Regions from separate parts of the Pseudocitrobacter sp. 73 genome, predicted to be linked through region 1. Evidence: predicted binding sites of a transcription regulator. Region 1 holds the regulator's gene; each other region holds the start of a gene.
The links. The regulator CRP, encoded in region 1, controls carbon source genes, mostly activating them, when cyclic AMP is high. The targets are predictions, from matches to a motif close to ATGTGANNNNNNTCACAT.

Region 1 (2,205 bases):
GCCCCATCTGGAAGGCGCGTAGCAGGCGCTTGTAATCATTGTGCTGATTCGCCGCCAGCATGTGCATCTGCTGATAGCACTGGGAGATAAGATCGACCACTTTCTGCTGACGGTTGAGCAACGGCGGCAGGGCGGTGTTCGGGTCGGTATGTTGCGTCAGCAGGCTATATTTGGCTTCGCAGTACTCCGCCAGTTGGCGATAGAGCAGGCTTAACGATTCGCGCAGCGGTTGTTCGCGCCACAACCAGAACCAAAACCAGTTAAACAGCCCGTACCACAACGTGCCGAGTGCGTAGATAAGTAACGGCTCCCAGATGGGCATGTTACCCGCCAGGCTTAGGGTAAAAATCGCGGCAATCAGCGAAGCCGGAAGCAATCGCCCGTGCAGTGCGCTGATTTCGGCGGTAACACCCAGCACCATCGCCAGACCCGTGAGGATAAACGGCAGCGGGATATCATCAGCCAGCAGCAATTGCACAATCAGGCTGCATCCGGCGAACAGCGATCCACCAATAATCAGGCGTTTGAAGAAGCGTTTATGGGGAGTATCCAGCCCGGCGATGTTGCAGCAGGCAGGCACTAAAGAGAACAGTAAACCGTGTTGAAGCTGGCCGAGGATCAGGCCGACGGCGACCGGCAAACATAACACCAGCGTTTGCCGCAGTGCATAGTTGACTTCCGGGTGGTAAATCAGCCTGCGCCACATAAGAGACAAAAACGGCGTATTGCGTGAACAATACGCCGTCAGACGGGATTAACGCGTGCCGTAAACGACGATCGTTTTACCGTGTGCGGAGATCAGATTCTGATCTTCCAGCATCTTCAGGATGCGACCCACCGTTTCACGGGAGCAACCAACGATCTGACCGATTTCCTGACGGGTTATTTTGATTTGCATACCGTCCGGGTGGGTCATGGCATCCGGCTGTTTCGCCAGATTCAGCAGCGTCTGTGCGATACGACCGGTAACGTCGAGGAACGCCAGGTTACCGACTTTCTCAGAGGTCACCTGCAGACGGCGCGCCATCTGAGAGGAGAGACGCATCAGGATATCCGGGTTAACCTGGATAAGCTGACGGAATTTCTTATAGGAGATTTCCGCCACTTCACAGGCGGTTTTCGCTCGAACCCAGGCGCTACGTTCCTGGCCCTCTTCAAACAGGCCCAGTTCACCGATGAAATCGCCCTGGTTGAGGTAGGAAAGGATCATCTCTTTGCCTTCCTCATCCTTGATGAGTACTGCCACGGAGCCTTTAACGATGTAATACAGCGTTTCCGCTTTTTCACCCTGGTGAATCAGCGTGCTCTTCGATGGGTACTTATGAATGTGGCAATGAGACAAGAACCATTCGAGAGTCGGGTCTGTTTGCGGTTTGCCAAGCACCATGCGCGGTTATCCTCTGTTATAAGCTATCGCCAGCGGCATAAATCAGGCCGCCACTGGTTGAAATAATATCCTTCCCTCTACCTGGGAAGTCGGTCGTCAAAGATTGTCGCGACCAGTATGTGATGTCCTCTGCATACATGCAGTACGTTTATGTATCTCTGTAGCATCCCGACTGTTTTAGCATAGCTTTCGCCGTGTGTCTCCTGGTGTCTCGCTTCAGCATGACCCAGGTCTACTTCCGTTGCGAGATTTGTTATGTGCGCGTAATCTGACAATAAATTTGCAACTTTGGAGTGACAACTATGCAAGCGCGTGTGAAATGGGTTGAAGGGTTAACCTTCCTGGGTGAATCAGCTTCCGGGCACCAGATTTTGATGGATGGCAACTCAGGTGATAAAGCACCAAGCCCGATGGAAATCGTGCTGATGGCAGCGGGCGGCTGTAGCGCTATCGACGTGGTGTCGATTCTGCAAAAGGGGCGTTATAACGTGACCGATTGTGAAGTTAAACTGACCTCTGAACGCCGCGAAGAAGCCCCGCGTATTTTTACCCACATCAACCTGCACTTCATCGTGACGGGTAAAGAACTGAAAGATGCTGCGGTGTCCCGCGCGGTGGATTTGTCGGCAGAGAAGTACTGTTCAGTGGCGCTGATGCTGGGCAAAGCGGTGAACATTACCCATTCTTATGAGGTGGTGGAGGGGTAAGTTGAGACACCCCTCACCCTAACCCTCTCCCGCAGGGAGAGGGGACTGACCGTGCGGTGTTCAGGTTCTGCGCTGATTTTCTCCCTCTCCCTGCGGGAGAGGGCCGGGGTG
Region 2 (2,205 bases), on a different contig from region 1:
GGAATTTAGTCGCTTTCAGCGCCATCTCAACGCCGCGCACTTCCGCCAGCCCTTTCAGGCGACCAATCGCGGAATAACCTGGGTTGGTTTTCTTTTTCAGATCGTCAAGCATCTGATGACCGTGGTCCGGACGCATCGGAATTGGGCGCAGATCGCCAGCTTTCTTACGACGCTGCTCTTCAGTCAGAATCGCATCAACCACCGCAACCATGTTCACATCGCCCTGCAAATGCGCTGCTTCGTGGAAGGTTTTCGGGTTGTCTTCACGGCAGGTAGAGCGCAGGTGCGTAAAGTGAATACGATCGCCAAAGGTTTCAATCATTTTCACCAGGTCGTTATCGGCGCGCACGCCATAAGAACCGGTACACATGGTGAAACCGTTATTGATACTGTCGACGGTCTCTTTCAGCCACTGCATATCTTCGATGGTCGAAACGATACGCGGCAGGCCAAGGATCGGACGCGGCGGATCGTCCGGGTGAACCGCAAGGCGCACGCCGACTTCTTCCGCAACCGGCACAATCGCACGCAGGAAGACAGCCATGTTTTCACGTAGCTGATCTTTGCTGATGTGATCGTACTCAGCCAGACGCGCACGGAACTGATCAAGGGTATATCCCTCTTCCGCACCCGGCAGGCCAGCAATGATGTTGCGGGTGAGTTTTTCAATGTCCGCGTCGGTCATCGCGTCAAAATAGGCTTTCGCCTGCTGCTGTTCTTCGGCAGTGTAGTCGGCTTGCGCGCCTTCACGCTTCAGAATGTGCAGTTCAAAAGCAGCAAACGCGATTTGATCGAAACGCAGCGCTTTGGAACCATCTTCCAGCGTGTATTCGAGGTCCGTACGCGTCCAGTCAAGGATCGGCATAAAGTTGTAGCACACGGTATCAATGCCGCAGGTCGCCAGGTTGCGAATACTCTGCTGGTAATTAGCAATCCAGGTTTTGTACTCGCCGGATTGTGTTTTGATATCTTCGTGAACCGGAATACTTTCAACAACAGACCAGGTCAGCCCTTTTTCCGCCAGCATCGCCTGACGTTTTTGAATTTCTTCGACCGGCCAAACCAAACCATTCGGGATGTGGTGCAGTGCCGTCACAACACCCGTTGCGCCAGCCTGACGCACATCATCAAGGGAAACCGGATCATTTGGGCCATACCAACGCCATGTTTGTTCCATCGCCTCAACCTCTCAACTTGTTATACCAATAAAATGTTCGTTAATGACGACTACCATACATGTTTATTCGTACTGGTCAAACATCTCCCCCGCAATGATTGATCTGGCTCACATTCCCCGGATAAATTCGGCACACCAGTTTAATTTGCTGTCATACAACTTTACACTGACATTGTTAATTTCTGGTTAATCGGACGTGTGAACAATGAAAACAATCGCCAACAGTACGCTCCCTGAGAATGTGCAACTGCCTCATTATGATAGAAAAGCTTTGCGCTCGCGGATCGTGCATTTTGGTTTTGGAGCCTTCCATCGCGCGCATCAGGCGCTGCTGACTGACCGGGTGCTTAATGCCGAAGGCGGCGATTGGGGGATCTGCGAGATCAGCCTGTTTAGCGGCGACCAGTTAATGAGCCAGCTTCGCGCGCAGGATCATCTGTTCACAGTGCTGGAAAAAAGCGGTGACGGTAATCAACCGATCGTGATTGGCGCAGTGAATGAATGTCTGAACGCCAAACTGGATTCGCTGGCGGCGATTATTGAGAAATTCTGCGAGCCGCAGGTGGCGATTGTTTCGCTGACGATCACAGAAAAAGGCTACTGCATTGATCCGGCGACCGGGCAACTGGATGTGAATCAGCCCCGCATCGCACACGATCTCGTCCATCCGCAGGAGCCCCACTCTGCGCCGGGCATTCTGGTCGAAGCCCTGCATCGCCGCCGCGAACGCGGGCTTTCCGTTTTTACGGTGCTCTCCTGCGACAATATTCCGGACAACGGTCACGTGGTGAAAAACGCCGTACTGGGCATGGCACAACAGCGCGATCCGGCATTGGCAGCATGGATAGCTACGTATGTCACCTTCCCCGGCACCATGGTTGATCGCATCGTTCCGGCGGCCACCGATGCGTCGCTTGCGGAAATCACCGATGAGCTGGGCGGCGTGAACGATCCCTGTGCGATCAGCTGCGAGCCATTTATTCAGTGGGTTATTGAAGATAACTTTGTGGCGGGCCGCCCGGCGTGGG
Region 3 (2,205 bases), on a different contig from region 1:
TGAAGAAATCTGGCGGGTACCCGGTAGTGAAGGCCATTGAGCCGCACGAAGAGCAGTGTGCCTCACTCGAAGAACTCTTCCTGAAAACCATTGAAGAGTATAACCAGCGCAGCAATACGCTTTCAGAGCTGGCTGAACAGGCGAAAGTTTTGCGCGATGACAGCACGCTGAGCTTCTTAACCAACCTTGAAGAAGAGCAGCAGCAGGATGGGGTTTTGCTTCAGGCGATTCTTGAAGAAGTACGCAATGCGAATAAAGCGGGCCTGTGCATGCAACAAACCGATCAGCATCTTCTGAACGTGGTAAACCACCAGGTACACTAATCCCTTCTTTGCATAACAACCGGCAGTGCAAACCTGCCGGTTGTCAATCACGCCTCAATCACCCAATCAGTGTGCTTCACCCTGCGGGGTAAACTTTAGCTCGATCAGGGCAATCGCTTTCTGGATGGCGCGCAGCGTGACCGGGTCAGCTGACGGATGCCCGGCGAAATCGATAGATTTCAGCTGAGTGGACATCTTCTCACGCACTTCGACGGGGGCGATGACATCGATGACATCAAGAATTTGCTTAATGACCAACTGGCAGGCTACCACGTCGGATACCAGTTCTTCATCAGCAGTCAGGTTCTGGGACATATACGCTCCTTAACATTTAGGGGTACTATGGTACCCGAAACGGCCGAAGCGCGCCCGTTACAGACATAAAAAAACCTGCCGTGGCAGGTTTTTTATCAGAACATAGCGCCTGGCGGTACGTCTTTGAAAGTTTTGCAATAGTTCTCGAACATGCTTTTGAGGATTTTGCGCATGCGTTGTTTCATTGTGATGCTCCTATTTTGTTACGCAGGTGTTATTGTCTTTTGACGTATAGTATGACATTCATCACAAAAATCAACCAAAACGAGACATGCATCACGTTTATTTTTTCAGCAAATGGCGATAAAGACCTATTATCTGAAACAAATCAGTTACTTAGCTTAAAACTTAAATTATAAAATTTGCAGATTAATTTGATAGGGTAAAACAGAAATGAGTGAGCCTCTCCAGGCACAAAACGGGCGCGGCCTGTCGCCCGCTGCTCTGTTGGTTGCTGGCGCGTTTTTTATGGAGTTTCTTGATGGCACCGTGATCGCCACCGCCCTGCCCGACATGGCCAAAAGTTTCGGCGTTGACGCTGTCGATCTTAACATTGGTATCAGCGCCTACCTGATTACGCTGGCCGTTCTCATCCCTGCCAGTGGCTGGATAGCCGACCGATTTGGTGCACGTAAAATATTCACGCTGGCGCTGGCCATTTTCACCCTGGCATCCGTATTTTGCGGCCTGGCGACTACCGTCGACAGTTTCGTCGCCATGCGCATCCTTCAGGGCATGGGCGGCGCGCTCATGGTGCCCGTTGGGCGTCTGGCGGTTCTGCGTACCACGCCAAAACATCTGCTTATTGCGGCCATCGCCACGCTGACCTGGCCTGCGCTCATCGCTCCGATTATCGGGCCGCCGCTGGGCGGGTTTATCACCAGCGTCGCGGACTGGCGGTGGATCTTCTTTATTAACGTTCCGCTGGGCATTATCGCCATCTTACTATCGCTCCGTATCATTCCCGATATTCGCGATGACGAACGCCGCCCCTTTGACCTGCCCGGTTTTCTTGCCACGTCGGTGGCGATGGTGAGCCTGGTGTGTGCCATGGAGGCGCTGGGCGGGCAGAGCATGCAGAGCGGGCTGGTGCTAACACTGTTTGTTATTGGCGGGCTGGCGTTTTATTACTCGCTGTATCATTTTCGGCGGGCAAAATGGCCGATGATCCGCCTGGATGCGCTGAAGGTCCCGACCTTCAGGGTAACGATGTACGGCGGATCGCTGTTCCGCGCCTCAATCAGTGCGGTGCCATTCCTGCTGCCGCTGCTTTTTCAGGTCGGTTTTGGAATGGACCCATTCCATTCTGGCCTGCTGGTGCTGGCAGTATTTGTCGGCAATCTGACCATCAAACCCGCTACCACGCCGTTGATTCGCTGGCTGGGTTTCCGCCGCCTGTTGCTGATTAATGGCGCATTGAACGTGCTGGCCCTGACCGCCTGCGCCTTTTTAACACCACAAACGCCCGTATGGGCCATATTGCTGGTGCTTTATTTAGGCGGCGTATTCCGCTCCATCCAGTTTACCGGCGTGAGCACCCTGGCGTTTGCCGATGTACCTGGCCCGC
Region 4 (2,205 bases), on a different contig from region 1:
TCGTGGTAAGAGACACCACGACAGGTGACATGCTGGAAGCTCGGGTTGGAGTTGAGCTGCGGGTCGAAATGCCATTTCTCTTTCCCGGTTGCCGCATCAAGCGCGAACAGACGCTGGTGGGCGGTACAGAGATAAAGCATATTGCCGACTTTAATCGGCGTCACTTCGTTGGTCAGCTCGCCCGGATCGTCTTCGCGCTTCAGGTCACCCGTGCGGAAAACCCAGGCTTCTTTTAACTTGTGAACGTTCTCGGCGTTGATCTGCTTGAGGGGGGAGAAACGCTGCCCCTCCTGATTACGACCGTAGGCTGGCCAGTCTTGATCCGCCACGGTGGAAATCGGTTCGGCTGGGGTCGCATCGGCACTCAGCGTACCGTTCACTTCCTGCGGGTCATTGAAGCCAGCCCAGGTCAGGATGCCGCCGCTAATCAGCAGCGCGACAACCAGCGCGGCAACGGCTCCGCCGGAAGGGATAATCAGGCGACGCCAGACAAACGGCAGAATCAGCCAGACACCGAAGAAGACCAGAATATCGCTGCGTGGAGTCAGCGCCCAGAAGTCAAAGCCGACTTCCCAAACGCCCCAAATCATGGTCGCCAGCAGGAACGCGGCATACAGCCAAAGCGCCGCGCGTTTGCTGCGCCACAGCATCACCGCCACGGCCAGCATCACCAGGCCAGCGATAGGGTAGTACCATGAGCCGCCAATGGCGACTAACCAGCCCCCTCCGATGAGAAGATAGAGCCCACAGATAGCCGCAAAAACGGCCGTGAGCACCACGAGTAGCCGTGGTTGTTGTGAATTTGTTTCTGCCATAGAAAATACTCGCATCAGTTTGTTAATTATTGCTTTCAATTGATTATAGGATTTAACAAGTGTGACGGGTATCACAAAATTTGCTTTCTTATCCAATTCAGCGGAGAAATCAATTTGCTGGTATACTGACGCGCTTGCCGAACGGCGTCCGGGCGAAGGGTCAGGATGTCGACAGATTTACTTATAAAATCATATGGTTAGTTTTATGAAACATACTGTGGAAGTGATGATCCCGGAAGCGGAGATCAAAGCGCGTATCGCTGAATTGGGCCGTCAGATTACTGAGCACTATAAAGACAGTGGCAGTGAAATGGTGTTAGTGGGTTTGCTGCGCGGCTCATTTATGTTCATGGCTGACCTGTGCCGTGAAGTGCATGTCTCCCACGAAGTCGATTTTATGACGGCTTCCAGCTACGGCAGCGGTATGTCCACCACCCGTGACGTGAAGATCCTTAAAGACCTGGATGAAGACATTCGCGGTAAAGATGTTTTAATCGTGGAAGACATTATCGACTCCGGGAACACGCTGTCGAAAGTACGCGAAATTCTCAGCCTGCGTGGGCCGAAATCACTGGCAATCTGTACGCTGCTGGATAAACCGTCCCGCCGCGAAGTGAACGTGCCGGTTGAGTACGTGGGCTTTGCCATTGAAGATGAGTTTGTGGTGGGTTATGGCATCGATTACGCACAGCGTTATCGCCATCTGCCGTATGTCGGGAAAGTGGTCCTGCTGGACGAGTAATCGACGTGTGGTGTCGGATGGCGCTTCGCTTATCCGACCTACCTGTTCGAGCCGGGTGAGGCGATGCCGCCGCCCGGCTTTTTAACAGATGTTACTTATGGTTGGCGTGTTTCAGCTTGAGGTTGGAAATCCCATGGCGATAGCGCTGCTCCAGGGTTTCGCGGTTGGTTGCCGTCACGTCAAGATCGCGCAGCAGACCATCGTGAATTCCGTAGGCCCAGCCGTGAACCGTCACTTTCTGCCCACGTTTCCAGGCTGACTGCATGATGGTAGAGTGACCCAGGTTATACACCTGCTCCATCACGTTCAGTTCGCAAAGCGTGTCCAGACGGCGCTCCTGCGGCATTTCACCGAGCAGAGAGCTGTGTTTGAACCAGATATCGCGAATGTGCAGTAACCAGTTGTTGATAAGCCCCAGCTCCGGGTTTTCAACCGCTGCCTGAACACCGCCGCAGCCGTAGTGGCCGCAGATGATGATATGTTCCACTTCGAGCACATCCACTGCATACTGAACAACAGACAAGCAGTTCAGATCGGTGTGGATGACCAGGTTGGCAACATTTCGGTGAACAAATAATTCGCCCGGCTCAAGTCCGGTTAAACGTTCTGCGGGAACGCGGCTGTCGGAACATCCAATCCATAGAAAGC

Region 2: F0Q32_RS04015 (mannitol dehydrogenase family protein) is a predicted target of CRP. The motif match lies at 1,274-1,291, and genes of this name have one in related genera.
Region 3: azuC (stress response protein AzuC) is a predicted target of CRP. The motif match lies at 873-890, and genes of this name have one in related genera.
Region 4: hpt (hypoxanthine phosphoribosyltransferase) is a predicted target of CRP. The motif match lies at 875-892, and genes of this name have one in related genera.

What each region holds. Positions count from the first base shown of each region.
Region 1 covers NZ_VTZO01000016.1:164,798-167,002, forward strand. Annotated here, with positions in the region: gene F0Q32_RS18055 (YccS/YhfK family putative transporter) at 1-706, opposite strand, end outside; gene crp (cAMP-activated global transcriptional regulator CRP) at 755-1,387, opposite strand; gene F0Q32_RS18065 (OsmC family protein) at 1,690-2,094, shown strand.
Region 2 covers NZ_VTZO01000004.1:298,142-300,346, reverse strand. Annotated here, with positions in the region: gene uxuA (mannonate dehydratase) at 1-1,177, opposite strand, end outside; gene F0Q32_RS04015 (mannitol dehydrogenase family protein) at 1,383-2,205, shown strand, end outside.
Region 3 covers NZ_VTZO01000008.1:475,705-477,909, forward strand. Annotated here, with positions in the region: gene F0Q32_RS09535 (non-heme ferritin-like protein) at 1-323, shown strand, start outside; gene F0Q32_RS09540 (DUF2766 family protein) at 390-638, opposite strand; gene azuC (stress response protein AzuC) at 734-823, opposite strand; gene F0Q32_RS09550 (MFS transporter) at 1,032-2,205, shown strand, end outside.
Region 4 covers NZ_VTZO01000009.1:386,376-388,580, forward strand. Annotated here, with positions in the region: gene F0Q32_RS11310 (glucose/quinate/shikimate family membrane-bound PQQ-dependent dehydrogenase) at 1-815, opposite strand, end outside; gene hpt (hypoxanthine phosphoribosyltransferase) at 1,021-1,557, shown strand; gene can (carbonate dehydratase) at 1,649-2,205, opposite strand, start outside.